Saccharopolyspora erythraea: one gene and its partner. Each later gene encodes a partner of the first gene's protein in a complex. Links are inferred from orthologs where the notes say so. Each region holds a gene or a part of one and is shown on either strand. Other genes may lie near its edges. The genes, in order: dnaN and HUO13_RS31245.

Region 1 (14,855 bases):
CGAGCTGGAGACCCGGATCGCGATCCTGCGCAAGAAGGCGGCCCAGGACCGGATGAACGCGCCCGCCGACGTGCTGGAGTTCATCGCGGCGCGCATCGAGCGCAACATCCGCGAGCTGGAGGGCGCGCTGATCCGGGTCACCGCGTTCGCGTCGCTGAACCGGCAGCCGGTGGACGTGCAGCTCGCCGAGATCGTGCTGCGCGACCTGATCCCGGACTCCCAGACGCCGGAGATCACCGCGCCGACGATCATGGCCGTGACCGCCGACTTCTTCAGCGTCACCATCGACGACCTGTGCGGCCCGGGCAAGACCAAGGCGCTGGCGCAGGCGCGGCAGATCGCGATGTACCTGTGCCGCGAGCTGACCGACTCCTCGCTGCCGAAGATCGGCCAGAGCTTCGGCGGCCGCGACCACACCACGGTCATGCACGCCGACAAGAAGATCCGCAAGGAGATGGCCGAGCGCAGGCGGGTCTACGACCAGGTGCAGGAGCTGACCTCCCGCATCAAGCAGCAGTCGCGCGGCTCCTGACGCCCTCGGGCTCTCTCAGTTCATCTCCACACCTCTCTCAACCGCGTCACCGCGACGTGTCGCGCGCCGGGCTCGCCACCCTCGGGGCGGACGTGAAATCTTTCTGCTGAACCACCCCGGCGCGAGCCGCCCCCTCGGCCAGAAAACCCGCGCCTCGATCCCGAGGGCGGTCGTGGCTGCCGCCGCGCACCACGCCGGCAGCGGCGGCCTGAGCCGGTTGTCGCGGAGATCGACCCGGAATGCCCGCGAGCGGGGCCCGAGGGCCGCCGTCGGCGCTACCGATGCGGCGGCCGGCCGTCCGCAGTCGTGTGGACGGCTCCGATCAGGGTCCCGGGGCGCGGTTGGCCAGGCGCGCGGAGAGCGCGCGGCGGTTCCGATGACCCCGGCTTCGGACGTCAGATCTTTCTGTCGACCCACCCCGGCGCGACCCCACCGCCCCAGCAGAAAAGTTCCGCAGCATCCGCCGGCGCCCGCGATACCCCGGATTCGACTACTGCGCGTCCCGCGGTAACGCCACCGCGTACACGGAAATGCTTCCAGGGCACTGGTTCTTTTCTGGGGCCCCGGGTGTTCTTCGCCTCACCCCCGCGCCAGAAAAACCCGCCGCGGCGCCAGCTGTCCACAGTCGACCCATCCCCAGACCTGACCTGGAGTTCTCCCCAATCCACCCACAGGCTGTGCACAGCCGACCCACAGGCTCCGGGCAGTTGATCACAGGAAACCCACAGATCCGCCCACACCCCGATCGGTGGAGATGGGGAAAATCCGCAGGGGATGGGTACAACTCGGGCCCCAGCTGTGGATGGGGGTGTGGACAACTGTGGATGGCTGTGGATGAACCTGGGGGAGGCCGAAGTTGTCCACCACCCGAAGGAACCATCCACCGGTTACACCCAGTGTTCATCCACAGTCCGACCCGCCGCACCACCAGCGCAAACAGCGGCTGTCCCCACAACCCACAGCCCCTATTACTACTGCGCTCTTTTCTTCTCTTGAAAGAAAAAAGAAAAGAAGAGAAGGGGCGGTGGACAAGTGGACAACTCGCGGTGGCGGGGTCGACCGCTCCCGCCGAGTGCCCCGACCCGGATGCGGCGTTCACCGCGAACGCTCTACGGTGGAACTCCCGCGAAGGCCGGTAGCCGCTCTTCGTGCTCGCCGCAGTCGCGCGGGACCGCTGCGACGGCGTCCGCGCCCGAAGCGGTTCGACCCCGAAGTGCCCAGGCTCGACCACAGTTCTCCGGCAGCCGAGCCACGGCTGAAACCGAAAGGACACCCATGAAGATCCGCGTGGAACGCGACGGTCTCGCCGACGCCGTCGCCTGGGTGGCGCGCAGCCTGCCGTCGCGGCCGCCGGTGCCGGTGCTGGGCGGAGTGCTGCTCGACGCCAGCTCAGGTGAGGCGCTGACCATCTCGGGCTTCGACTACGAGGTCTCGGCGCAGGTCACGATCGACGCCTCGATCGACTCCACCGGCCGCACCCTGGTCTCCGGCCGGCTGCTGGCCGACATCACCAAGGCACTGCCGAACCGCCCGGTCGAGATCACCGTCGACGGCTCGCGCGTGACCATCACCTGCGGCAGCTCGCGGTTCAGCCTCCCGACGATGCCGGTCGAGGACTACCCCGAGCTGCCCGCGATGCCCGACCACGCGGGTTCGGTTCCCGGAGACCTGTTCAGCGAGGCCGTCTCCCAGGTCGCGGTCGCCGCGGGCAAGGACGACACGCTGCCGATGCTCACCGGCGTGCGGATGGAGATCAACGCCGACCGGCTGACCATGGTCGCCACCGACCGGTTCCGGCTCGCGATGCGCGAGTTCACCTGGGAGCCCGGCTCCAGCATCGAGGACACCTCCGTGCTGGTGCCGGCCAAGACGCTGTCGGACTCGGCCAAGACCCTCGGCACCGGTGGCAACAAGGTCGAGATCTCGCTGGCCTCCGGCGACGGCCTGCTCGGCCTCTCCGGCAACAGTCGCCGCAACACCACCCGGCTGCTCGACGCGGAGTTCCCGAAGTACCGCCAGCTGCTGCCCTCGGAGAGCGCGGTGACCGCGATCGTCGACGTCGCGCCGCTGGTCGAGGCGATCAAGCGCGTCTCGCTGGTCGCCGAGCGCGGCACCCAGGTGCGGCTGGAGTTCTCCGACGCGGGCCTGCGCCTGACCGCCGGCGGCGACGACGAGGGCAGCGCGGAAGAAGAGCTGCCGGTGGAGCTGGTCGGTGAGGCGCTGACGATCGCGTTCAACCCGGCCTACCTGCTCGACGGCCTGGGCGCGCTGAAGTCGGACCGCGCGCAGATGCTGTTCACCACATCGAACCGACCGGCGGTGCTCAAGCCGGTCGGGGAAGATGGGGAGGTGGCGGAGGGCTACCTCTACCTGCTCATGCCGGTTCGCCTGCCCGGCTGAACCGCGAGCACGTGCCAAGCGGTGGCACGCGCCACCGATTACGGAATCGTTCTAGGGAGATCGGGTTGCAACTCGGACTTGTCGGTCTCGGCCGGATGGGTTTCAACATGCGCAAGCGGCTGCGCGCCGCTGGCCACGAGGTCGTCGGCTACGACCGGAACCAGGAGGTCAGCGACGTCGCATCGATCGCCGACCTGGTGCAGAAGCTGTCCGGGCCCCGGATCGTGTGGATCATGGTTCCGCATGGCGACCCGACCCGGCAGACCGTGGAGGAGCTCGCCGGGCTGCTCTCGGCGGGCGACCTGGTGATCGAAGGCGGCAACTCCAAGTTCACCGATGACCAGGCCAACGCCGCGCTGCTGGTGGAGAAGGGCATCAAGTACGTCGACGTCGGCGTGTCGGGCGGTGTCTGGGGCGCGGACAACGGCTACGGCCTGATGGCGGGCGGTGACGCCGAGGACGTCGAGCGGGCGATGCCCATCTTCGACGCCCTGCGTCCGGAGGGCCCGCGCGACGAGGGCTTCGCGCACGCGGGGCCGGTCGGCGCGGGGCACTACGCGAAGATGGTGCACAACGGCATCGAGTACGGCCTGATGCAGGCATATGCCGAGGGCTTCGAGCTGCTCGCGGCCTCCGACGTCGTCACCGACGTCCCCGCGACCATCAAGGCGTGGAGCCGCGGCACCGTCGTCCGGTCCTGGCTGCTCGACCTGCTGGTGCGGGCGCTCGAGGAGGACCCGGAGCTGGAGCAGCTGCGCGGTTACGTCAGCGACTCCGGCGAGGGCCGCTGGACGGTGGAGGAAGCGATCAACAACGCGGTGCCCGCTCCGGTGATCACCGCCGCGCTGTTCGCGCGCTTCGCCTCCAGGCAGGACGACTCGCCCGCGATGAAGGCGGTCTCCGCGCTGCGCAACCAGTTCGGCGGGCACTCCGTCCAGAAGAGCTGATCGCCGCTGAGTCCGGTGCGCATCCGCGAGGGCGCGCACCGGACCCACCGCGCCACATCGATTTGTCGACAAATCGATCAGTCGTCGTATCGGCTCCGGTCATGCCCGCTCGGTGAACCGCACCGCGCGGGCGGCACCCACGACTATGTTGGACCGCCGTGTACGTCCGCCATCTCCAAGTGACCGACTTCCGGTCCTGGCCGCACGCCGACCTGACCTTCGAGCCGGGGCCGACCGTGCTGGTCGGCTCCAACGGCCAGGGCAAGACCAACCTGGTCGAGGCGCTCGGCTACGTAGCCACGCTCGGCTCGCACCGGGTCGCCACCGACGCACCCCTGGTGCGCTACGGCACGCAGCGCGCGGTGGTGCGTGCCGCGGTGGTCAACCACGGGCGCGAGCTGCTGGTCGAGCTGGAGATCACCCCGGGCAAGGCCAACCGCGCGCGGATCAACCGCGGTGCGGCCGGCAAGCCGCGCGATGTGCTGGGAATCCTGCGCACGGTGCTGTTCGCGCCGGAGGACATGGCGATGGTCCGCGGCGACCCGGGCGAGCGCAGGCGGTTCCTCGACGACCTGCTCGTGGCCCGTGCTCCCCGTTATGCGGGCGTGCGCTCGGACTACGACCGCGTCCTGCGGCAGCGAAGCGCGCTGCTCAAGTCGGCCGGCGCCGCCAAACGCGGTGGGTCGGGCGGTGACCTGCGCACCCTCGAGGTCTGGGACAGCCACCTCGCGCGCTACGGCTCCGAGCTGCTGGCCGGTCGGCTGGACCTCGTCGCGGCCATCGCACCCCATGTGACCAGCGCGTACGCCAACGTCGCGGCCACCGCGGAGGAGACCGCGCCCTCGGGCCGGGTCGCCGACGTGCGCTACCGCAGCAGCCTGGGCGACTCGCTTCCCGAGGGCTACGGGGTGCCGCGGAGCGAGCCGGCCGACGTCGAGGTGCTGGAGAAGGCGCTGCTGGCCGAGCTCGAGCGGGTCCGGCAGCAGGAGCTGGAGCGAGGTGTGTCGCTGGTCGGGCCGCACCGCGACGACCTGGAGCTGATGCTCGGCGAGCTGCCGGCGAAGGGATACGCCAGTCACGGTGAATCGTGGTCGTTCGCCCTGGCGTTGCGCCTGGCTTCCTACCACCTGCTGGCGGAGGATGGCGCGGAACCGGTGTTGATCCTCGATGATGTCTTCGCCGAGCTCGACCGGCGCCGCCGCTCGCGGCTGGCCGAGCTGGTGGCGGGCGCCGAGCAGGTGCTCGTCACGGCGGCGGTGGCGGAGGACGTCCCGGAGGAGCTCACCGGCGTCCGCTTCGACGTACGCGAAGGTGAGGTGCGGCGTGTCGAATGAGCAACTCGGTACACGCAGGGTGACGCCGCACACACCTAACGAAGCCGAACTACCCACATCTGGGGATAACTCTGTGGATGGTGTGGATAACTCTGCGGACACCGGGATGGCGATGGGCACCGACGGTGCCGCGCTGAACGGTCCGGACCTGGCGCGGGCGGCGCTGCAGGCGGCCCGCGAGCAGTCGAAGGCGAAGCGCTCGACGGCCCGCCGCCGCTACGGCGGTGCTGGTCAGCGGCGGCGCCGGAGCTGGTCGGGGCCGGGCGCCGACGACCGCGACCCGCAGCCGCTGGGGCGGCTCGCCTCCCGGATGGCGGCCGACCGGGGCTGGGCGGACCGCCTCTCCGGCGGTCGCGTGTTCGGGGAGTGGTCGACCCTGGTGGGCGGTGACATCGCCGAACACACCAAGCCGGTCGCGCTCAAGGACGGTGAGCTGAGCGTGCAGGCCGAGTCGACGGCGTGGGCCACCCAGCTCCGCCTGCTCCAGCGCCAGATCCTCAAGCGCATCGCCGACGGCGTGGGCAAGGACGTCGTGCGCCGCATCAAGGTCCAGGGCCCGGCCGCGCCGAGTTGGCGCCACGGCCCCCGCCACATCCCGGGCCGAGGCCCCCGCGACACCTACGGCTGACCCGCGTCCGTGGCCCCGCGCCCGTGGTCGCTGGCGGCTGGGCTCGCGAACCCTGCACGGGGATACGGATCGGCGACCAACCCGGTCATCACCGACTCGGTCGCGAGGTACTCGTCGCGGCTGAACCGAGCACAGCCACTGACCGCGCTGTGACCAGCGCAAACGACACGCCCGCGCATTGAGTCAGCGAGGCCGGCCACTGGCCGGCGCCCCGCTACCCCGCTCGATCCTCATCCCGCCCCCACCCCGAACCCCCGGGCCACCATCCGGGCCACCGCGGGTTCCCTCCAGCCCGCTCGCCCGAACCGCCACGCCCCAACCACCCGAAAGCGGTGAATCCAGGACCCGCCGCCGCGCCTCTTCCTCATAGCGGGGTTGCGCCCGCCGTCGGCGCGGGTCGAGGCCCCTTCCAATAAGAGGTGTGAGGGCGGGGTGGGATTCGCCGCGGGGGTGAATCGCACCCGTTAGGTGGCCTGGACCACTCCGGTGGTGCTGTTGTGTCGCGGGTGTCCGGGGCCGTTGGTCGGCGGGGCGCCGAACGCCTCGCAGGAGGTTCGCTGGGGCCGTTGCCGCTCTCCGATGGTGTCCTGATCCGATTTCTCGACTCTGTGAGCAAGTCAGGGGTGTCCTTGCCCTACTTCTGTCGGGCGGGACCAGTAGAATCGATTGGAGGGGCGCGGCTCGGCTCCCCCGGCACCGCCCGACGGCCGCCGGGCGACGGGCGGCGCACCGCTGAGGTTCGGCCATCCGTGTGACGCCGTTCCGCACTGGTCCCGATGCTGTGCAGCGGCGCAAGTGGGCTCCGCCCACCGGACCACCCTGACAGAACAGCCTGCTCTAGGAGACACCGAGGCCCGTGGCATCGAAGAAGAACGACTACAGCGCTTCCTCAATCACCGTTCTCGAGGGCCTTGAGGCAGTCCGCAAGCGTCCCGGCATGTACATCGGCTCGACCGGTGAGCGCGGCCTGCACCACCTGGTGCAGGAGGTTGTGGACAACTCCGTCGACGAGGCGATGGCCGGCTACGCGACGAGGGTCGAGGTCACGCTGCTGGCCGACGGCGGCGTGCGCGTCGTCGACGACGGCCGCGGCATCCCGGTCGACATGCACCCCGTGGAGAAGAAGCCGACGCTCGAGGTCGTGCTGACCGTCCTGCACGCGGGCGGCAAGTTCGGCGGGGACAGCTACGCGGTGTCCGGTGGTCTGCACGGCGTCGGCGTGTCCGTGGTCAACGCGCTCTCCACGGCCCTGGAAGCCGAGATCCACCTCCATGGCCACGTCTGGCGGCAGCGCTACGAGGACTCCAAGCCCGTCCACGACCTGCAGAAGGGCGAGGCCACGAAGCGGACCGGGACCACCATCACGTTCTGGGCGGACCCGACCATCTTCGAGACGACCAGGTACAACGCCGAGACGATCTCGCGCCGCCTGCAGGAGATGGCGTTCCTGAACAAGGGCCTGACCATCGTCCTGCGCGACGAGCGCGCCGCGGAGGAGCACGAGGGCGGCGAGGACGCCAGCGGCAGCGCCGCCCGCGCCACCGAGCGCACCTTCCACTACCCGGGCGGGCTCGAGGACTTCGTCAAGCACATCAACGCGACCAAGGAGCCCATCCACAAGAAGGTCGTGGCGTTCAGCGCGTCCGGCAAGGGCCACGAGCTGGAAGTCGCGATGCAGTGGAACTCCGGCTACAACCAGTCGGTCTACACCTTCGCCAACACCATCAACACCCACGAGGGCGGTACCCACGAGGAGGGCTTCCGGTCCGCGCTGACCCGCGTGGTCAACGCCTACGCCAAGGACAAGAAGCTCCTCAAGGACAAGGACGGCAGCCTCACCGGTGACGACGTCCGCGAGGGCCTGGCCGCGATCGTGTCGGTGAAGGTGTCCGAGCCGCAGTTCGAAGGCCAGACCAAGACCAAGCTCGGCAACACCGAGGTCAAGTCGTTCGTGCAGACCAACGCCTTCGAATGGCTCGTCGACTGGTTCGAGCGCAATCCAGCCGAGGCCAAGGTCATCGTCAACAAGGCCGTCTCCTCGGCGCAGGCGCGCATGGCCGCCCGCAAGGCCAAGGAGCTGGTCCGCCGCAAGAGCGCGATGGACATCGGCGGCCTGCCCGGCAAGCTCAAGGACTGCCAGTCCAACCAGCCCGACGAGTGCGAGCTCTACATCGTCGAGGGCGACTCGGCCGGTGGTTCGGCCAAGGAGGGCCGCGAGTCCCGCTTCCAGGCGATCCTGCCGATCCGGGGCAAGATCATCAACGTTGAGAAGGCGCGCATCGACAAGGTCCTCAAGAACAACGAGGTCCAGTCGATCATCACCGCGCTGGGCACCGGCATCCACGACGAGTTCGACCTGTCGAAGCTGCGCTACCACAAGATCGTGCTGATGGCCGACGCCGACGTCGACGGCAAGCACATCCAGACGCTGCTGATGACGCTGCTGTTCCGGTTCATGCGCCCGCTGATCGAGCACGGCCACGTCTTCCTGGCCCGCCCGCCGCTCTACAAGATCAAGTGGCCGCGGTCGGAGCCGGAGTACGCCTACTCCGACAAGGAGCGCGACGCGCTGCTGGAGGCGGGCGCCGCGGCGGGCAAGAAGCTGCCCAAGGAAGACGGCATCCAGCGCTACAAGGGTCTCGGCGAGATGAACGCCGACGAGCTGTGGGAAACCACCATGGATCCGGCGACCCGGCTGCTCATGCAGGTCACCCTCGACGACGCGGCGACGGCCGACGAGCTGTTCAGCGTGCTGATGGGCGAGGACGTCGAGGCCCGGCGCTCGTTCATCACCCGCAACGCCAAGGACGCGGGTCTGCTCGACATCTGACATTGCGGTCACCTGCCATCCCCCGAGGAACCTTTGCCATGGCCAGTCCCCAGCAGTGCCCCGTTTGCAACGGAACGGGAAAGGTCCGAGGGAATACTTGCCCGCGTTGTGGCGGCGCAGGAACACGCTGACCCGCCTGAAAGGAATCCCCACTCGTGACGGAAACCCTGCCGCCGGAACACGGCCGGATCGAGCCGGTCGACATCCAGCAGGAGATGCAGAACTCCTACATCAACTACGCGATGAGCGTCATCGTGGCCCGTGCCCTGCCCGACGTGCGCGACGGGCTGAAGCCGGTGCACCGGCGGGTGCTCTACGCGATGTACGACTCCGGCTACCGGCCGGACCGCGGCTACGTGAAGTGCTCGCGCGTCGTCGGCGACGTCATGGGCAACTACCACCCCCACGGCGACTCGTCGATCTACGACACGCTGGTCCGGCTGGCGCAGCCGTGGTCGATGCGGCACCCGCTGATCGACGGCCAGGGCAACTTCGGTTCGCCCGGCAACGACCCGGCCGCGGCGATGCGGTACACGGAGTCGCGGCTGATGCCGTTGGCGATGCACATGCTCGCCGACATCGAAGAGGACACCGTCGACTTCTCCGACAACTACGACGGTCGCAGCCAGGAACCCGACGTCCTGCCCGCGCGCATCCCGAACCTGCTGGTCAACGGCGGTGGCGGCATCGCGGTCGGGATGGCCACCAACATCCCGCCGCACAACCTGCGCGAGGTCGCCGACGGCGTGGTCTGGGCGTTGGAGAACCCGGAGGCCGACGACGAGGCGCTGCTGGAAGCGCTGATGGAGCGGATCAAGGGCCCCGACTTCCCGACCCGGGGCCTGATCATGGGCACCAACGCGATCGCCGACGCCTACCGCACCGGCCGCGGTTCGATCAAGATGCGCGCGGTGGTCGACGTCGAGGAGGACACCAAGGGCCGCACCTCGCTGATCGTCACCGAGCTGCCGTACCAGGTCAACCCGGACAACCTGATCGAGAGCATCGCGGCGATGCACCGCGAGGGCAAGCTCACCGGCATCTCCGACATCGCCGACGAGTCCAACAGCCGGCGCGGCATGCGCATCGTCATCACCCTCAAGCGGGACTCGATCCCGAAGGTGGTGCTCAACAACCTCTACAAGCACACCCAGCTGCAGTACACCTTCGGCGTCAACATGCTGGCGCTGGTGGAGGGCGTGCCCCGCACGCTGCGGCTGGACCAGGTGATCCGCCACTACGTCAAGCACCAGGTCGAGGTCATCGTCCGGCGCACCCGCTTCCGGTTGCGCAAGGCCGAGGAGCGCGCCCACGTCCTGCGCGGTCTGGTCAAGGCGCTGGACATGCTCGACGAGGTCATCAACCTCATCCGCGGGTCCCAGACGGTCGACGACGCGCGCACCGGCCTGATCGACCTGCTCGAGATCGACGAGGTCCAGGCGAACGCGATCCTGGAGATGCAGCTGCGCAGGCTCGCTGCCCTGGAACGGCAGAAGATCGTCGACCAGCTGGCCGAGATCGAGCGCGAGATCGAGGACCTCAAGGACATCCTCGACAAGCCCGAGCGGCAGCGCCAGATCATCCGCGACGAGCTGATGGCCATCGTGGAGAAGCACGGCGACGACCGGCGGACCAGGATCGTCCCGCACGAGGGCGAGGTCTCCATGGAGGACCTCATCGCCGACGAGGACGTGGTCGTCACCATCACCCGGACCGGCTATGCCAAGCGCACCCGGACCGACCTGTACCGGGCGCAGAAGCGCGGCGGCAAGGGCGTGCAGGGCGCACAGCTCAAGCAGGACGACATCGTGTCGCACTTCTTCGTGTGCTCGACCCACGACTGGATCCTGTTCTTCACCAACAAGGGCCGCGTCTACCGCGCAAAGGCCTACGAGCTGCCGGAGGCCAACCGCACCGCGCGCGGGCAGCACGTGGCGAACCTGCTCGCGTTCCAGCCCGACGAGCACATCGCCCAGGTCATGCAGATCAAGGACTACACGGCGGCGCCGTACCTGGTCCTGGCGACCCGCAACGGGCTGGTGAAGAAGTCGCGGCTCACCGACTTCGACTCCAACCGATCGGGTGGTCTCATCGGCGTCAACCTCAAGGACGACGACGAGCTGGTCGGGGCCGTGCTGTGCTCTGCCGACGACGACCTGCTGCTGGTCTCGGCCGAGGGGCAGTCGATCCGCTTCCACGCCAGCGACGAGGCGCTTCGCCCCATGGGCCGGGCCACCTCCGGTGTGCTGGGCATGCGCTTCAACCACGGGGACGAACTGCTCGCGATGGGTGTCGTCCGTCCGGACCGCTACGTGCTGGTCGCGACCGACGGTGGATATGCGAAGCGGACGCCCATCGACGACTATCCAGTGCAGGGTCGCGGCGGTAAGGGAGTGCTGACGATCCAGTACGACAGGAAGCGTGGCAGGCTGGTCGGGGCGCTCATCGTCGAAGTGGATGATGAGCTCTACGCGATCACCTCGACCGGTGGGGTCATCAGGACCACCGCCAAGGAGGTGCGCAAGGCCGGCAGGCAGACGAAGGGTGTTCGTCTCATGAACCTCGGGGACGGGACCTCGGTGGTCGCGGTCGCACGCAATGCCGACGAGGCCGCCGATCCCGACGCCGCCGGGCCGGAGCAGCAAAAATAGGGGAGCGGGTAACCACACCGCCACAGGCCACCGACGATCATCGAAGGATCGCTCGTGACACCTTCCGAGAAGCCGGAGGAATCGGCATCGCAGTCCAAGGACGCGAGCCGGACCTCGGTCATCACGCAGTCCGAAGAAGCCAACGAGTCCACCGCCGAGCGGGGCACGCCGGCCGCTGAGGACCAGGCACCGAACCACGGCGAGGAGGCCGCCGCGCTCGACGGCACCGACGCACCTCCGCCGTGGCAACGTGGTGCGGCCACCTCCTCGGCCGGTGACCAGCCCTCGTGGCCCACGGAGCAGCCTGCCGGGACCTCCGGGTCCCCGGCGGGTGCCGGCGGCGCGCCGGACTCCGAGGACACCCAGAAGATCCCGCGGCCCGCGCAGGAGCAGGAGACCGCCCGCAACGAGGTCCCGCAGTCGTCCTCGGGCGGCCGGACCGCGGTGACCTTCGGGTCCACCGGGCGGGCCACCACCGCGGGCAGCGCCAGACGTCCCAGCCGGGGACCGAGGCGGGCCAGCCTGCAGGTCAAGCGGATCGACCCGTGGTCGGTGCTCAAGCTCGCCCTGGTGCTGAGCGTTGCGCTGTTCTTCGTGTGGATGATCGCGGTGGCGGTGCTCTACGGCGTCCTGGACGGCATGGGCGTCTGGGACCAGCTCAACGGCACCTTCACCGAGCTCACCCAGCCCGACGACGCGGCCGCCGAGCCGCTGATCAGCGCGGGCCGGGTGTTCGGCGTCGCCTCGATCATCGGGGCGATCAACATCGTGCTCATCACGGCGCTGGCGACGGTGGCCGCGTTCATCTACAACGTGGCCGCCGACTTCGCCGGTGGCGTCGAGGTGACGCTGTCCGAACGGGAGTGACGCGCATGTGGCGGTTTCCGCTGGGCAACCGCCACATGCACCCCCCGTTTCGGAGCGCTCCGAGCGTCATGTAATGTTTGGAGCGCACCAGGGGCCTATAGCTCAGGCGGTTAGAGCGCTTCGCTGATAACGAAGAGGTCGAAGGTTCAAGTCCTTCTAGGCCCACCACCCCGTGTCGACGAACTGATCCGGAACGACACGGGCCAACGCCGTGCTAGGAGGCGACTGAAGTGAAGAAGCTGATCGCACTCGCCGTGGTTGCTGGTGCCGTTCTGTTCGTCGTCCGCCGCAACCGCGCGGCCAAGGCCGAGGCCGACCTCTGGCGCGAGGCCACCGCGGAAGCCTGAGCCGGCCGGCGAACCGACTCCGCCTCCACTCCTGCACTTCCCCGAGCGGAAGCAGGTCGGGGCGGAGTTCATGTCGTTCGAGGGTCGGTTGCCATCGCGGCGGACAGCCAGCAGACGGTGACCGGCGCCCGACGCCAGGGGACGTAGCTCAATTGGCAGAGCACCGCCTTTGCAAGGCGGGGGTTAGGGGTTCGATTCCCCTCGTCTCCACTCTCGGGTTGTTCGGTGCTTCGCACCTTCCCCGGGCTTGATTTCTTTACGGGGGCCGAGCCCCCGTAGACCCCCACGGTGCGGTGGTCGCTTCTGACCGGCTTCGCACTTTCTTCTCTTTCCCGGCCTGGTCTTTGACCAGCCCCTTCGGTTCCCCTGGGTTTGCGGTGGGTCGTTCATTGCGGCGGGTCGCTTTTCCGAGTGGGCGCCGATTCAGTTGTTTCGTTGGCACTGGTTTTCGGGGTGGATTGGGCTTTTGAGTCCGGACTGCCCGTTTCGCCGTTTGAAGTTTGGTCCGGTATTCAGCGATCAGCAGTGGTCGTTGTTTGCCAGCCGGAGAGGCCGGCTCGGATGGCGCGTTCGAACATGTCGTCTTCCACGTCGGGGAGCAGGTTGCTCAGCTCGAGCGAGACCAGGCCGTGGACGTGGGCCCACAGGGCGGAGGCGACCAGGGTGGGGTCGGCGTCGACGAGCCTGCCCTGCTCGACGCACTGCCGAACGGTTTCCAGCAGCGGCTCGAAGGCGTCGTGGCCTGCCCGGCGGACGGCGTCGTCCTCCTCGGCGGTGCGCCGGCGGTCGAACATCGCGCGGTAGTAGTGCGGGCCCTCCAGGGCACTGGCCCGGTAGGCGTGGCTCAAACGGACCAGGTGCTCCACGATGTCGTCGTCGGCGGGCACCGCGCGCAGCCGCTCGGCCAGCCGGCGGAAGCCCTCCTCGTACAGGGCGTGCAGCAGCTCGTCCTTGCCGCCGAACAGCGAGTAGACGGCGCTTGTCGAGGTGTCGGCCGCCTTGGCGAGGCTGCGCAGGCCGAGCGCGTCGGCACCGCCTTCGGCGAGCAGTTCGCCCGCGCGGTCGAGCAGCCGCAGCCGCAGCGTCTCGTCGTGGACCCTCTTGCGCCCCATCCCGGCAACATAACATAACAGTGTTTTGATTCTCGGGTGGTGCCTGAGGTGGGCTTTCGTCGTCGACATGGGGTTTGACGTCGTTTCCAAACAGTGTTACATAACTATGTTATGAGCACACGGACGCACACCGACGACACACCCGCCACCGGCTTCGCGCAGGGGTTCGCCAGCCTGGAGAACGAGGTCGAGGCCGCCGAGCTGCCGGTGACCGGAGAACTCCCGGAGTGGCTCAGCGGCGAGCTGTTACGCAACGGCCCGGCGAAGTTCGAGGCCGGGCGCAGGCGGTTCCGGCACTGGTTCGACGGCCAGGCGATGCTGCACCGCTTCGCCATCGCCGACGGCAGGGTGGCCTACCGCAACCGCTTCCTGGACAGCCCGGCGTTTCGCAGCGCCCGCGACGGACGCATCCGCTACTCGGAGTTCGCCACCGATCCGTGCCGCTCGCTGTTCGCGCGGCTGTTCACCCGGTTCCGCCGCAGCGAACCCTCGGCCAACGCGTGCGTCAACGTCGTGCCCAACGGCGACGACACCTACGCGGCGTTGACCGAGATCCCGATGGCCGTGGACTTCGACCCGCACACCCTGGAGACCATCGGGATATCCGGGTACGACGACCGCATCGGCGGCAACGTCACCACCGCGCACCCGCACCAGGCCCCGCGCACCGGCGACCTCGTGAACTACGTGCTCCGCTTCTCCCGGCAGAGCGAGTACCGGATCTACCGGCAGCGGCCGGATGGCCGGACCCGGGAGCTGGTCGCGTCGGTTCCCACCGAACAGCCCGGCTACCTGCACAGCTTCGCCATCACCGAGGACCACGCGGTGCTCGTGGAGTTCCCGTTCGTGGTGAACCCGCTCGCGTTGCTGCTGAGCGGCAAGCCCTTCATCGAGAACTACCGCTGGCGCCCGGATCTCGGGACGCGGTTCATCGTGATCGGACTGGACGACGGGTCGGTGCGCAGCGTCCGCACCGAGGAGGCGTTCTTCGCCTTCCACCACATCAACTCCTATGTGGACGGTTCGGAGCTGGTGGTCGACGTCTGCGCGTATCCGGACTCGGGTGTTGTCGACTCCTTCTACCTGGACCGCCTGCGTTCGGGCGCGCGGATGCCGGTGCCCGCGCCGATGCGGTACCGGGTGGACCTCGACGCCGGGACCGTCCGTTCGCGACACCTGGCCGAAGAACCGCTGGAACTGCCCGGGA
Region 2 (14,712 bases), 7.0 Mb from region 1 along the record:
GCTCCACACCGGATGCGGTCCGGAGGCTGGAGGTCGCGCCGATGGCACGGGCACCAGGTGCGGCGAACGAGCCGAACGCGCCGGGCCGGCGGTCCAAATCGGACGAACCCGGACCCGGCGGCACGGACCAGGAGGCGTGTGCGCGCGAGCGGATCCTCACGGCGGCAGGTGAGCTGTTCGCCGAGCACGGCTTCGACGCGACGCCGACCTCCCGCATCGCGGAGCGCGCCCAGGTGCCCAAAGGGCTCATCCACTACTACTTCCGCCACAAGCAGGATCTGCTGACCGCGCTGGTCGACCGGTTGCCGGAGGAGGACGTCGAGTCCGACCGGGTCGCGGTGCGCGGTGACGTCGCGGGCAGCCTGCGCAGGCTGGTGCTCGAGTTCGACACGCGGCTGGAGACGTCGCTGCTGCTGAGCCACCTGCTGTGGCGGGAGGCCGACACCCACGTCGCGTTGCGGGAGGCGTTGCAGACGCGTTTCCAGACCGTCGTGGACCAGGTCAGGCGAGTGCTGGAGGCGGCGCTGCCGACAGGCCGCAGGGGCGGCGACATCGACACCGCCGCGATGCTGTTCGCGCGGCTGATCAACTACCGGCAGTCCGTCGCGCGCCGCGGAGAGCACGACGACGAGCTGGAGCGCGAGATCGGTTTCATCGCGCGTGCTCTGGAACTCAGCGTCGGCGGGATGACGAAGGCCCCGAAGCCCGCCTGACCCATGTCGCTCTCGCGGCCCCGTTTCGCGGCGCCGCTCGAGTTGCCGTGACGTTCTCGCGGCGCCGCTCGCACGACGCGGTTGGGACTCCCGCGAGCCGCGAGCCGCGAGCCGCGAACCTCGAACCGCGAACCCGCGTGCCACGCTTCCGCGCTAACGCGCTCGCGCGCTGTCGAGTGGGTTCGCCGCACGCTCGGTCAGCAGAAGCGCAGCGTCACGCACTTTCGCGTGTCACGCCTCCGTGCGGGGCCGCGGCTCGACGTCACGGACGGAAATCCACGACGTCTCCCCATCGGTGTCCACATCGGAGTGCCGCGCATCCGCCACCTCCCGGCGGGCCGCGGCACTCCGTGTCGTTACCGCGCCGGCTCGACCAGTTCCACGAGCACGCCGCCCGCGTCCTTCGGGTGCACGAAGTTGATGCGGCTGTCGGCGGTACCGCGCCGAGGCGAGTCGTACAGCAGCCGCAAACCCTTGGCGCGCAACGCCTCTGCGGCCGCCTCGACGTCGGTGACGCGGTAGGCGAGCTGCTGCAGTCCGGGCCCGCTGCGGTCGATGAACTTCGCGATCGCGGAGTCCTCCCGCATCGGTGCGAGCAGCTGGATCTGCGTGGCACCCGAGGCGTCGCCGGGCGCGCGCAGCATCGCCTCGTGCACGCCCTGCTCCTCGTTGACCTCGATGTGGGCGACCTCCAGACCGAAGGTCCGCCGCTGGAACTCGATGGCTGCGTCCAGGTCGGGCACCGCGATGCCGACGTGGTCGATGGCGGTCACCAGCCCGCTCAGATCCTCGTGCATGCCGCGAGCCTAGCCCGCGTCCGATGTGGCGGGAAACAGGTGAAAAGCGGCAAATGAACAGTCTCTTTCCTTGATCGAGTTGCCCCGATCGGTGGAGTTCGGCGAGCACGTCGCGAACGAGCATGTCGATAATTCACGACCGAAGGGGGCACTATGGTTATCAAGCAACCTGTCCGCCCGTGCTCCGTTCTGCTCGCCGTTCTGCTGGGGGCCACCACGGTGTTCGCACCGGTCGCCTCGGCTGCCGGGGGAGACGGAACCATCTCGGGCGGTGGCAGGGAGAATCCCGAGGAAGTCCGGCTGAAACGGGAGCGGGCGTGGGTCGCCGACAACGCGCCGCTGCAGTTCGGCGCCGAGCCCTACGCCGCGGTCCAGGCCGCCGCGGCCAAGGCCGTGGAGCAGGCGGAATGCCAGGTCAGCGCCGAGGCGGCGACGAACCTGACGCTGGCCACCACCTGGCCGGAGGTGGCGGGGTCGGGCGAACCGCCCTCGCCCATGACGCTGTCCCGATACGACGACCAGGCGTCCCTGGCCGATCCGGAGCAGCGGGCCGACGGGCTGTTCTTCAACCCCGGCGTGGGCATCTGGCAGCTCGACTCGGCGGGGCTCGGCGCGAAGGAGACCGCCGCCACCGCCATCGACTCGGTGACGGCGGCCCAGAAGATGGCGCCCTACATGCTCGGCAAGTTCTGCGACGCGGTGAACGGCGGCGCGTCGACGGCGTCGGCCCGCTCCGCGGCCTGGAAGGACTGGCACGCCTGCGACGGCGGCGCCTGCGAGAAGATCTTCCAGCGGCTGGGCTCGCAGCAGGTGACGAAGGTGGACGGCGTGGGCCGCTACGGCGGGGCCGAGCCGCGCAAGTGCACCTACGGGGGAGCCCAGTACGACTGCCTGTACGTCGACCCGGCCAAGGCCGAGGGCGAGGACGCCTGGACCTCGCCGGACTTCGGGCCGGCACCGGTGCCCGCGCCGTTCTACGCCTTCACCTACGCCGAGGGCGGCAAGGAATACGAGGTCCGCTACTGGCTCAAGGGCGACTCCGGCGCGAGTGGTGACGTCTCCGCCTCGCGCGAGCTCGGTGTGAACGCGCGCAGCAAGCTCTCGTGGGCCGACGAGACGACGTTGTGCGACACGACCGCGGGACGCGGGAACTGCTGACCAGCGCATCGGCGAGCCGCCCGCGCCGTCGGGGTTCGGGCGGTTCGCCGAGGTCAAGCGCGTCTTGGTGTCAGCGCCAGTCGCATCGCGTCCCGCCCTGTGGGCGTCCTCACAAGCGGCACCGCGTGCCACGCTGGGTATGGTCCCCAGTGCGTCCGAGACCCCATGATGGTGGTGCGACGCGGCAACGCAGCACGTCGACGAACGGACCGGGAGGCAGCGGTGGGAACTTCTGTGATCGTGGCCGGGGCGCGTACCCCGATGGGGCGGCTGCTCGGCTCGCTCAAGGACTTCTCCGGCGCCCAGCTCGGCGGGGTGGCGATCAAGGCCGCCCTGGAGCGCGCCGGGGTCGCGCCGGAGCAGGTGCAGTACACGATCATGGGCCAGGTGCTGACCGCGGGCGCCGGGCAGATCCCCGCCCGGCAGGCGGCGGTGGCGGCGGGCATCCCGATGGACGTCCCGGCCCTGACGATCAACAAGGTGTGCCTGTCGGGCCTGGACGCGATCGCGCTGGCCGACCAGCTCATCCGCGCGGGCGAGTTCGAGATCGTGGTCGCGGGTGGCCAGGAGTCGATGACCCAGGCGCCGCACCTGCTGGCCAAGTCGCGTGAGGGCTTCAAGTACGGCGACGTGCAGATGCTGGACCACATGGCCCACGACGGCCTGTTCTGCGCGTTCGACCAGGTCGCGATGGGCTCCTCGACCGAGAAGTACAACTCCCGCTACGGCCTGACCCGCGAGGAGCAGGACGCCTTCGCCGCCCGCTCCCACCAGCGGGCGGGCGCGGCCGCGGACTCGGGTGTGTTCGCCGAGGAGATCGCGCCGGTCAGCGTGCCGCAGCGCAAGGGCGACCCGGTCGTGGTCGACACCGACGAGGGCGTGCGCCCGGACACCACCGCCGAGGGCCTGGCCAAGCTGCGTCCGGCGTTCGCCCCGGACGGCACGATCACGGCGGGTTCGGCGTCGCAGATCTCCGACGGTGCCGCCGCGGTGGTGGTGATGAGCAAGGCCAAGGCCGAGGAGCTGGGCCTGAGCTGGCTGGCCGAGATCGGCGCGCACGGTGTGGTGTCCGGTCCGGACGCGAGCCTGCATGAGCAGCCGTCGAACGCGATCAGGGCGGCGTGTGCCAAGGAGGGCCTGGAGCCCGGCGCGCTCGACCTGGTCGAGATCAACGAGGCGTTCGCCGCGGTCGGCGTGGTCTCCACCAAGGCGCTGGGCATCAGCGAGGACAAGGTCAACGTCAACGGCGGCGCGATCGCCCTCGGTCACCCGATCGGCATGTCGGGCGCCCGGCTCGCCCTGCACCTGGCGCTGGAGCTCAAGCGGCGCGGTGGCGGCACCGGCGCGGCGGCCCTGTGCGGCGGCGGCGGTCAGGGTGACGCGCTCGTCGTGCGCGTGCCGCGGAGCTGACCGAACCCGGGGAAACCCTGAGTCAACCCGGAAATCCGGGTAGGAACATGATCAACTGGACGGGTCGCCGCTACCCTGGGGGCCATGAAGTGGCTTCCAGGCGGATGGCAGCGGGCCGACCGGGTGAACGACGAACGCGCGACGGTGCCTCGGGGCGAGGCCGGTGACCGGGGTACCGCGCGCTACACCTCGGAGGGGGCCGCGCGGGTCGAGGACCGGACCGTCCGCGCGCAGCCCCCGCACTCCGCACCACCGCCGGGCCGGTCGGTGCCGGTGGTGCTGGGCGCCGACGCGCAGGACGTCGACGTCAGCGCGAGCAGCTTCCGCACGCTGCTGATCGGTGGCGGCATCAGCGGTCTGCTCACCGTGCTGTGCGCGGCGACGCTGGCGAACAAGGGCTCAACGGTCGGCATGTGGATCTGGCAGCTCGTGTTCGGCGTGATCTTCCTGTGGTTCGCGACCTCGTCGCGGGGCATGCTCAGCAGCCGGGGTTTCCTGTTCGACCGCAGCGGTTTCTACGCCCGCACGCGCGGTGAGGTCGTGGGCGTGTCGTGGGACGAGATCGCGGCCGTGGGCGTGGGCACCCTGCCGTGGATCCAGCACAACCGGTCGGTCCCGCCGGACCGCAGGGTGGCGCTGGAGTTCTACCCAGCCGACGCCGGCTTCGCTTCCCGGCACCCGGAGCTCGACCGCTGGCGGATCGAGGAGCCGCCGTCGATGCCCGGCCTGCCAGGCGAGCGGTACCGCTTCCACCTGCCGCCGTTCAGCAAGCTGGCGCGTTCGGTCGAACACGCCGTGCAGACGGTGGCGCCGCGCAAGTGGGTCGGGCACTACAAGCGCGAGCTGCCTGCGCCGACGGCTTCCTGACCAGGGCTTCTCACGCCGGGGACCTTTCAGGGGCGGTTTGCGCGGGGGTCCGGGCTGAATCCCACACCGCACGCGCCGCTTGGAACCGCCCCTGGGTGGCCACGCGGAGCGCTCGTCAGTCCGACTGCCAACCGAGGCTGTCGAGCGGGTCGCCCGGGTGCAGCAGCGGCTCGTCCGAGGCGAACGTGCGCGCCACGCCGCGCCCGGTGGTCGCGGTCTCGAACCGCACCGTGACCCGTCCCAGCCCGGCGCCCTGCACCCAGCCGTGGCCGTGCTCGTCGTGCCACACGTCGTCGCCCGCCCGCCAACCCCGCGGCGCCGGTGCCGGCTCGGCCGTCGGGGTCTGCTCGACCGACTGGGTGCTGACCACGACCTCGGAGCCGGGGCTCTCGAACAGCGCCTCCTGCTCGGAGTTGGCCAGACCGGAGTAGGAGACCCCGACCAGCCGGATCGGGGTGCCGGGCGGCACCGCGACCGAGGTCAGCCTGCGCGCGGCCGCCGCGAGCGTGGCGGCGTCGCTGGTGGCGCTGGCGAACGTCTCGGCCCGGCTGATGGTGGTGAAGTCGGAGTCGCGGACCTTCACCGTCACCGTCTTGGCGGCGCGGCCGGAGGAGACCAGCCTGCGGTGCGCGTTGCCGGCCATCCCGGCGACCTCGGCCAGCAGCCGCGTCCGGTCGGTGATGTCGATGTCGAAGGTCGTTTCGGCGCTGACCTGCTTGGCCTCCGCGCGCTCCTCGACGGGGTGGTCGTCGATGCCGTGGGCGAGCCGGTGCAGCTCGGTGCCGTGCGCCTGACCGAGCAGGGACGTGACGTCGCCCAGGTGCAGCGCGGCCAGCTCGCCGATGGTGTGCACGCCGATCCGGTGCAGCTTCCCCTCGGTGACAGGCCCGATACCCCACAGCTTGCGCACCGGCAGCGCGGACAGCAGCTCGATCTCCTCCTGCGGCGGCACCACCAGCGCGCCGTCGGGCTTGGCCAGGCCGGAGGCGATCTTGGCCAGCTGCTTGCCGGAGCCGGCGCCGATCGACGCGGTCACCCCGGTCTCGCGCCGCACCCGCGCCCGCAGCTGGGCCGCGAAGTCCTCGACGGTGGCGGCCTCGGCGCCGGCCAGCTCCGCGGGCTCCATGAACGCCTCGTCGATCGACACCTGCTGCACCACGGCCGAGACGTCGCGCACGATGCCCAGCACGCGCTCGCTGACCGCCGAGTAGACCCGGAACCGCGGCGGCAGCACCACCGCCACCGGGCAGAGCCGCCGCGCCTCGGCCATCGGCATCGCCGACCGCGCGCCGTACGTGCGGGCCTCGTAGCTGGCGCCGGCGACCGTGCCGCGCGGCCCGAGGCCGCCGACGAGCACCGGCCGCTCGCGCACGGTCGGCCGGGTGAGCTGCTCCACGGACGCGAAGAACGCGTCCATGTCCATGTGCAGCACCCACCTCCGCATGACTCCATTGAACGGTGCGCGACCGACATCGCAGGAGTCGGCACCGGAGGAGCAGCCCGCCCGCCGAACGCGAATCGGACCGCTGGTCCGCCGGTAGGATGGTGTTTCCGGAGGATGATGTCTCCGGTCAGCGATCGCCGATCCGACGGAGATGATCTCCATGGGCTTTGTCGGTGCACTCTTCCCCGGCCGCAAGCTCAGGCACGAGGGCGACCAGGGCGCCCCCGGGCGCGAGCACGACCCGGGCGGGCCGCTGGACCTCGAGCGCGGTGTGGTCTTCCTCGCACCGCCGGACCGGGACGCGGCGCAGCCCGCCGAAGCGCCGGCCGAGCAGGCGCAGACCGGCGCCGAGGAAGACTCCAGCGACGGCGAAGGGGCCGCCGGCACCCGCGACGACAGCGGCGAAGACGGGTCCGTCTCGGGCTGAGGGCGGATCGCTCGGGCTGCCCCGCGTCTCGGCCTGAGGGCGCTGGGGCTGACCCGCGTCTCCGACCGCTGATCTGCCCCGGGCAGGTTGGCAGACGGGTCATCACAGCCGGGACTCGGATCGGGCAACCCGGCGTCGACGCGCGTTCCCCTCCGTTACTGTTCCCCGGAACAGGTGGCCACCGAAGTTGGACCGCGCGTGGTGTGCGTCACCGCGCGTGTCCGATTCCGGTGGCCTCGCCGCGTGCGGAACGGAGGAGCGGACGTCGTGCAGCCGCAGGAGTCGTACCGGGGATCCGGCCTTGACCAGGCCGAGGCGGTGGAGGACGGCACCGCGCTGGTCGGTCACATGACGCCGCAGGCGACCAGGGTGGTCGGCGGCAGGCCGCAGGGCCCGACGCCCGAGCAGATCGGCCGCGACTGGAACCGCATCAGCGCCCGCATCGCCGAGCTGTTCAGCACCGGAGTGCCCGACAACGACCCGCGCACGCAGCACGCCATCCACGACCACTACCGGTGGATCTGCCACTTCTGGACCCCGGACCGCGACTCCTACCTGCGCCTGGCCACGCTCTACGTGAGCCACCCCAAGTTCCGCCACCGGATCGAGCGCAAGAAGCCCCGTGGCATGGCCGCCTACATGCGGGACGCGATGACGGCCTACGCCTGGTCCCGCCTGCGCTGAGCGACGACGGCGGCCGGGTCACATGTGCCGCAGGTAGAGATCGGGGTCTGTGAGGTAGCGGCGCCAGTGGTCGACCACGTCCAGCTCGGCCCACTCGGTGCGCCGCGTGCCGTGCTCGCCGACCTCGACGATGTCGGCGCCCGGAGTGGCGGCCAGGATCGGCGAGTGGGTGGCGCAGACGACCTGCGCCCCGCTTCGCGCGAGCTCGCGCATGAGGCCGACCAGTTGCAGGCACGACGTGAAGCTCAGCGCGGCCTCGGGCTCGTCGAGGACGTAGAAGCCGCGCTCGCGGAACATCGCGGAGAAGACGGTCAGGAACCCCTCGCCGTGGCTCATGGTGCCGGTGTCGTCGTCCCAGTAGCCGGGGAGCCCGCTGACGCTGTTCAGCAGCCCGAACGCCGTCTCCGCGCGCAGGAAGAAGCCCTTCTTCCTGTTGCGGGGGCCCGAAAGCATCCGGGCGCCCGCCGCGGTGGTCTCCAGCTTGAGGACCTCGCCCAAGGGAGTCCGGGGCCGGTCGTTGGCGTACTTGCGCCCCGCCTTGCCGCCGTGGGAGTCCAGCTTGAACCCCTCGGCGATCGCCTCGACCAGCGTCGACTTCCCCGAGCCGTTCTCGCCGACCAGCATGGTGACCGGCGAGTCGAAGGTCAGCCCGTGCTCGGCGAGCTCGGCCACGCACGGCACGGTGTAGGGCCAGGCGTCGAACGAGCCGGGCCGGTGGGCCTGGGGGATGTAGGCGCGGCGGACGAGCACCCGGCCTTCCTACCAGCCGCCACCGACGACCGGCCGGCTGTAGCGCTCGCGACCGCCTCGCCTCCACCGGCGGACCGGCGTCCGACGAACCGCGCCCACCGACGGCGAACGCCCCCGCCACGGGTAGCCGCAGCGGGGGCGCAGGTGTCCGGCGAGGTCAGCACTCCGACTTGTAGAAGTACTGCGACTGGGCCTGCATGTCGTCCTTGGTGATGGCGATCATGTTGGTCTTGGTCTCCCGCTCGACCGGCTGGCCCTTGATCGCCGCGATGGCGCGGTCGACGCCTTCGCGGCCGATGGCCGCCGGGTCCTGCGCGATCAGCGCCTGCACACGGCCGTTGCGCAGGTCCTCGACCTGCTTGGGGCTGGCGTCGAAGCCGACGAGCTGCACCTGGCCCGACCGCCCGGCGTTGGCAAGCGCGGTGCCCGCGCCCTCACCGGTGTTGAGGTTGGTGGCGAACACCCCGACCAGGTCTGGGTTGGCGGCCAGGGTCGCCGAGACGATCTGCGCCGCCGTCGCGGGCTCGTTCTCGGTGTACTGGGTCGGCAGCACCCGCAGGTTCGGGTGCTTGGCGATCTCCTCCTCGAAGCCCTTGGCCCGCTCGTCGGTGGTGGAGGTGCCCGCCTTGGTGTTGAGCGCGAGCACCGCGCCCGGCTTGCCGCCGGTGAGCTGGGCGAGGGTCTGGGCGGCGAGCTTGCCGCCCGCGTAGTTGTCCGACGACAGCGACGCGACGGCGATGGAGCGGTCCTCCAGGGCGGTGTCGACCTCCACGACCTGGACGCCGTTGTTCTTGGCCTGCTGCAACGGCGCGGCCAGCGCCTTGTCGTCGGTGGGGGCGATGATCACCGCACCCGGCCGGGTGCCGATGATGCCCGTCAGCATCTGGGACTGCTCGGCCTGCTCGAACTTCTCCGGGGCCTGCGCGTTGATGTTGTAGCCCGCGGCGGCGGCCTGCTGTTTGGCGGCGCACTCCATGGAGACGTAGAACGGTTCGCCGCGCATCCCGGTCAGCAGGGCGAGGTTCTTGTTGTTCGGGTCGGTCTGGCCGCCACCGGTGTCGCCGATCTGCCCCGAGCCGCAGCCGGCCAGCAGCAGCACCGAAGCCGCCACCAGGATGTGCCTTCTCATCGTTTACCTCCACACGCCGTTGTGTCGAAAGTTCTGCCGGAGTCCGGGGTTCAGCGGCTGTTGCGCGCCCGCCTTCGCCGCTGGTCCATCCAGACCGCCGCGACCAGCACCGCGCCGACCGCGATCGGCTGCCAGAAGGGGCGCACGCCCGCCATCACGAAGCCGGTGTCCAGCACCGCCGGGATGAACACGCCGATGACGCTGCCCAGCACGGTGCCGACACCGCCGAAGAGGCTGGTGCCGCCGAGCACGACCGCGGCGATCGCGTTCAGGTTGTCGTTGCTGTGCCCGCTGATCGTGGTGGTGCCGAAGTAGGCCAGCGACATGAACCCGGCCAGGCCCGACAGCACCCCGGTCAGCGCGTAGACCGCGACCAGGTGGCGGGTGACGCTGATTCCGGAGCGCCGGGCGGCCTCGGCGTTGGAGCCGATCGCGTAGGTGTAGCGGCCGAAGACCGTGGTGTGCAACAGCCAGGCCCCCAGCAGCGTGACCACCGCCGCCAGGATGACCAGGTTCGGCACCACGCCGAAGGAGGTGCCGGTGCCGAGGGTCTGGCGCAGCGCGGTCGGCACGGTCCGGACGTCGATGCCGTTGGTCAGCAGCTGCGCCGCGCCGAGAGCGGCGCCGAACGAGCCGAGGGTGACGATGAGCGCGGGCACCCGGGCAACCGCGACCAGCAAGCCGTTGAGCACGCCCCACACCGCGCCGCCCGCCAGCGCGACCACGAGCCCGACGGCGATGACGCCCCAGCCGGCGTGGGTCGCGTCGCCGCCGGAGAGCGCCTCCATGGTCTGCGCCGAGACGACGCCGGCGAAGACCAGCACCGAACCGACCGACAGGTCGATGCCGGAGGTGATGATCACGAAGGTCATCCCGACCGCCAGCATCAGCAGCGGCGCGGCCTGCACCAGCAGGGTCTGGATGTTGAACAGGGTGGGGAAGGCGTCCGGCCGCAGCGCGCTGAACAGCAGGCACAGCGCGACGAGCACGAGACCGGTCCACAGCGTGTTGGAGCCGGAGAGCCGGGCCGCGAGGCCCTTCGGCGCGTCGTCGGGGGCGGCCTGCACCGGAGTCTTCTGGGTGGCGCTCATCAGCTCTCGTCCTCCGTGGACAGGGCACCGGTCATGGCGCCGACGAGGTCTTCCAGGGTCGCGTCGGCGGCGCGCAACCGCGCCACCCGCCTGCCCAGCCGCAGCACCTCCACCCGGTCGGCGACCGAGAGCACCTCCGGCATGTTGTGGCTGATCAGCACCACCGCGATGCCCGAGTCGCGGACGCGGCGGATGACGTCGAGGACCCGCTCCCGCTGCACCACGCCGAGCGCCGCGGTCGGCTCGTCCATGAACACCAGCTTGTCCGCCCACGCCACCGAGCGCGCGACCGCGACGCTCTGGCGCTGGCCGCCGGAGAGCGAGCCGATCGGCACGTCGAGGTTCTGCAACGTCACGCCGAACTTCTCGAACTGCTCGGCGGCGCGGGTGCGCATCGCCGGCTTGTCGAGCATGCCGAGCTTGCCCAGCAGGCCACCGCGGCGGATCTCCCGCCCCAGGAACAGGTTCGCGGCCGGGTCGAGGTCCGGTGCCACCGCGAGGTCCTGGTAGGCGGTCTCGATGCCGTGGGAGCGGGCGGCGCCGGGGGAGTCGAGGGCAACCGGTTTCCCGGCCACCTCGATGGACCCCGAGTCCGGCTGCTCGACCCCGGAGAGGCACTTGACCAGTGTGGACTTGCCCGCCCCGTTGTCGCCGATGAGCGCGACGACCTCGCCGGGGTGGGCCGAGAAAGAGGCGCCGCGCAGCGCCTCCACGCTCCCGTAGTGCTTGACGAGCTCGCGCGCCTCCAGCAGCGGTTGGCTCATGGGTTCCTCCTCGAAGCGGCCGCGTGCTCCCCGGACGCGCACCGCCCGGGGAGCGCGCGGGTCAGCGCGTTCCGCGCGGAGCGGGTGGGCGGCAGTGCACGGCGGTGAGCTCGCCTTCGAGCACCGCGGTTCCTGCCGAGTGCGGCACGACGACGGTGTTGCCGCGCTGGAGCTCGGTCGCCGGACCGCTCTCCGCACGCAGTGTTCCCGCACCGTCGAGAACGATCAGCACTCCGAAGGACGGGTCGAGCTCGAGACCGCCGCGCGGGTGCAGCCGGTCGGCGAGGAAGAACTCGGCGGCGTCCTCGGCGAGCAGGGGCACGCGGGGGTCGTTCTGGCCCGCGGTGCGCTTGATGAGCGAGGCGAGGGTCGCGTCGCCGAATCCCGTCCGGTTCACCGTCCGCAGGGCCGTTTCGTGGTCCATGCCGAGGAACGCGCCCTCGGCGTCGGCGAGGAAGCCCTGCCACTCCAGCGTGATCGAGAAGTCGGTCGGCTGCTGGAGCTCGACGATGAAGACCCCCGCGCCGATCGCGTGCGGGGTGCCCGCGGGCACGTGCACGGTGTCGCCGGGCTTCACCGGGATCTCGTTGAGCGAGCCCAGCATCGCCGACGAGTCCTGGGTGGCGACCCAGCGCGCCACGGTCTCCGACGCGACGTCCTCCCGGAAACCCAGGTACACCACCGGGTTCGGGCCGGTGGTGCCGACCACGATCCACGCTTCGGTCTTGCCGAAGCGCGATCCCAGGTGCTGCTTGGCGAAGCCGTCGGAGGGGTGGCAGTGCACGGGCAGCCGCTGCCCGGCGTCGAGCAGCTTGACCAGCAGGGCGGTGCTGTCGCCGAAGTCGCCGACGTGGTCGGCGCCCAGCCACGACTCCGGCGCCGCGGCGACGGCGTCGCGCAGCAGCCTGCCGTCGGGCAGCCGTGACAACCCGGCCTCGGGCTGCCCGAACCGCGTGGTGGTCGAGGCCACCCAGTCCTCGGGGCCGAAGTCGCGGTCGTCGCCGGCACCGCGCAGGGCCGCGATGGACGCGCCGCCCCGGTAGAACTGCTCCGGCTGGTTGGCCGGGAGCACCACCGGGTGCTGGTCAGTGTGGGCAGAAGTCAAGGTGTTACCTCTCCGGAACCTCGGGGCAGCAGCCGCGTGGGCAGGACGTGGCGGCGCGGCGGCGCGGTGTCACCGCCGAGCCGCGCGAACAACAGCTCGGCCGCCGACCGCCCCAGCTCCCGGGTGTCGTGGGTGATCACCGTGATCGGCGGGTCGAGCAGGTCGGCGAGTTCGAAGTCGTCGAACCCGACCAGCGCAGGCCGGTCGGCCCGGCCCGCCAGCACGCGCAACGCCTCGACGGTGATCCGGTTGTTGCCGGTCACCAGGGCGGTCGCGCGCGGGAGCATGCGTTCGAGCGCGGCGCGGACCGTCTCGGTGGTGTGCGGCCCCATCCGCACCAGCGCGGGGTCGAAGGCCACACCAGCCTGCGCGCAGCCTTCGCGGAAGCCGCGCAGCCGCTCGGCGGCGGTGTGGATCTCGGGCGCGTCGCCGAGGAAGGCGATCGAGCGGTGTCCGTGCGCGGCCAGGTGCCGGGCCGCGAGCGCGGTGCCGCCGACGTTGTCGACCAGCACGGTGTCGGCCTCGACGTTTCCGGCCGGGCGGTCCAGGAACACCACCGGCGTGCCCGCGTTGATCTCGTGGGCGATGTAGCCCTGCTGGTGCCCGGCGGGAACGACCAGCAGCCCGTCCACCCGGCGCGCGCAGAACTCCAGCACCAGCTCGCGTTCGCGGGCCGGGTCCTCGTCGGACGAACCGGTGAGCACCTGCCTGCCGTGGGCGCGGGCGACTTCCTCCGCTGCCCGGGTGAGCACCGAGTAGAAGGGGTTGGCGACGTCCTCCAGAACCAGCCCGATGGTGCCGGTCTCGGTGCCGCGCCGCAGGTTCCGGGCGCTGAGGTTGCGGCGGAAGCCGAGCTGGTCGATGGCGGTCAGCACGCGCTCGGCCGTGGCCGGGTGCACGCCGCTCTCGTCGTTGACCACGCGGGAGACGGTCTTGATGCTCACGCCTGCCAGCCGCGCCACGTCGTTCATCGTGGCGCGCCGGACGTTCCCGGGCTCGGACAACGTTGTCATGGTGGCGGCATTCCACCTCACGCGGTCGCGCGCTGTCAATGCCGATGTCCGGTCAAGCCTCCTCGCGGAGCATGTTCGTGCTGATGAACGGCCTAATCGAGTGGACTCCGAACCGGGCGTAAGGGTCGTCCCGGGGCTCCTCTCCGGCTGGGCGGCAGCCCCCGGTTCGACATCTGCTGACAAGGTTGTCCACCGCGCGGTCGAGTCCGGTCAAGACCGCCTCCGGGCGCTCCTGCCGCCGCTGATCGGGGTATGCGCGGTGTCGAAACCGGACAGGAACGGCGATCTCCGTTGACCTGGCGGCACCGGCCCGCGACGGTGAGTCGGCTCGACGACGTTGTCGGACACGACGGGAGACGGCGATGGACCCGGTACTGCCCAGGAGTTCGGTACTGCCAAGGAGAAGCGTGCTTCGCCTGCTCGGCGGCGCCGCCGTCGCAGGAGGCGTCCTCGCCGCCGGAGCGCCGGTCGCCTCCGCCGCTCCGGCAGGGGAGCGCCGGAACTGGAAGCCGGTCGCCGACGACGTCCGCCGGGAGTTCCTGTGGGCTTGGCGGCAGTACGTGGAGCACGCGCTGGGCGCGGACCACATCAAGCCGATCTCCGGTGGCCGCGAGGACTTCTTCGTGCCGGGCCACTCCATCGGCCTCAGCGCCGTCGAGGCGGTGGACACGCTGTGGCTGATGGAGGCCGACGAGGAGGTCGGCCAGGCCGTGGACTGGATCACCGGCAACCTCGACTTCGACATCGACGCGCCCTTCCAGGTCTTCGAGACCAACATCCGGATGGTCGGCGGCCTGGCCGCGGCCTACCACTGCACCGGCGACCGGCGGCTGCTGGAGCTCGCCGTCGACGTCGCCGACCGGCTCATGCCCGCCTTCACCGAGTCGCCGACCGGGCTGCCGTACCGCTACGTCAACCTCGCGACCGGCGCGGTCAGCCGCCCGGACACCAACATCGTCGAGGTCGGCACCTACGTCGCGGAGTTCGGCGTGCTCTCCGAGTGGACCGGCGACCGCCGCTACTTCGACGTCGCGAAGGAGGCGATGCGGGTCGTCCACGACAAGCGGACCCCGCTCGGACTCCTGCCGCACGACATCGACGCCGAGACCGGTCGGTGGCGCAACCGGATCGCCACCGTCGGGCCGCCCGGCGACTCCTATTACGAGTACCTGTGGGACGGCTACGCGCTCTTCGGCGACGAGGAGATGCGCCGGTGGTACGAGACGCTGACCGGCGCGATCCTCGCCCACCAGGCCGAGGGCCACGGCGGGCACCTGTGGTTCCCGCAGGTCGACGCGTACACGGGCGCGGTCGCGGACCGCGGGCAGAGCGTGCTGGCGTCCTTCTACGCCGGGCTGCT

The links.
Region 2: the proteins of dnaN (region 1) and HUO13_RS31245 are in contact, whole or in part, in a solved structure (PDB 1OK7), measured with the Escherichia coli proteins. The link is inferred for Saccharopolyspora erythraea from one-to-one orthologs.

What each region holds. Positions count from the first base shown.
Region 1 is NZ_CP054839.1:1,248-16,102, forward strand. What follows is about bases 899-3,869. They hold dnaN (DNA polymerase III subunit beta), read left to right. Parts: upstream 899-1,807; coding sequence 1,808-2,932; downstream 2,933-3,869. Other genes in these bases: gnd (phosphogluconate dehydrogenase (NAD(+)-dependent, decarboxylating)), read left to right, coding at 2,998-3,869. Also shown: chromosomal replication initiator protein DnaA, read left to right, coding at 1-532; more of gnd, read left to right, coding at 3,870-3,879; DNA replication/repair protein RecF, read left to right, coding at 4,038-5,213; HUO13_RS00025 (DciA family protein), read left to right, coding at 5,320-5,841; gyrB (DNA topoisomerase (ATP-hydrolyzing) subunit B), read left to right, coding at 6,698-8,671; gyrA (DNA gyrase subunit A), read left to right, coding at 8,827-11,322; HUO13_RS00040 (DUF3566 domain-containing protein), read left to right, coding at 11,377-12,189; HUO13_RS00060 (TetR family transcriptional regulator), read right to left, coding at 13,049-13,648; HUO13_RS00065 (carotenoid oxygenase family protein), read left to right, coding at 13,760-14,855. UniProt on the Escherichia coli protein: Confers DNA tethering and processivity to DNA polymerases and other proteins. Acts as a clamp, forming a ring around DNA (a reaction catalyzed by the clamp-loading complex) which diffuses in an ATP-independent manner freely and bidirectionally along dsDNA.
Region 2 is NZ_CP054839.1:6,984,092-6,998,803, reverse strand. What follows is about bases 4,226-7,053. They hold HUO13_RS31245 (DNA polymerase IV), read right to left. Parts: upstream 6,390-7,053; coding sequence 5,061-6,389; downstream 4,226-5,060. Other genes in these bases: HUO13_RS31240 (hypothetical protein), read left to right, coding at 6,550-6,816; HUO13_RS31250 (hypothetical protein), read left to right, coding at 4,226-4,945. Outside these bases: HUO13_RS31270 (TetR/AcrR family transcriptional regulator), read left to right, coding at 42-713; mce (methylmalonyl-CoA epimerase), read right to left, coding at 1,070-1,510; HUO13_RS31260 (hypothetical protein), read left to right, coding at 1,664-2,668; HUO13_RS31255 (acetyl-CoA C-acetyltransferase), read left to right, coding at 2,891-4,078; more of HUO13_RS31250, read left to right, coding at 4,163-4,225; HUO13_RS31235 (TipAS antibiotic-recognition domain-containing protein), read left to right, coding at 7,084-7,500; HUO13_RS31230 (AAA family ATPase), read right to left, coding at 7,519-8,250; HUO13_RS31225 (ABC transporter substrate-binding protein), read right to left, coding at 8,408-9,379; HUO13_RS31220 (ABC transporter permease), read right to left, coding at 9,430-10,470; HUO13_RS31215 (ATP-binding cassette domain-containing protein), read right to left, coding at 10,470-11,234; HUO13_RS31210 (class I mannose-6-phosphate isomerase), read right to left, coding at 11,296-12,339; HUO13_RS31205 (LacI family DNA-binding transcriptional regulator), read right to left, coding at 12,336-13,310; HUO13_RS31200 (glycoside hydrolase family 47 protein), read left to right, coding at 13,760-14,712. UniProt on the Escherichia coli protein: Poorly processive, error-prone DNA polymerase involved in translesion repair and untargeted mutagenesis. Copies undamaged DNA at stalled replication forks, which arise in vivo from mismatched or misaligned primer ends.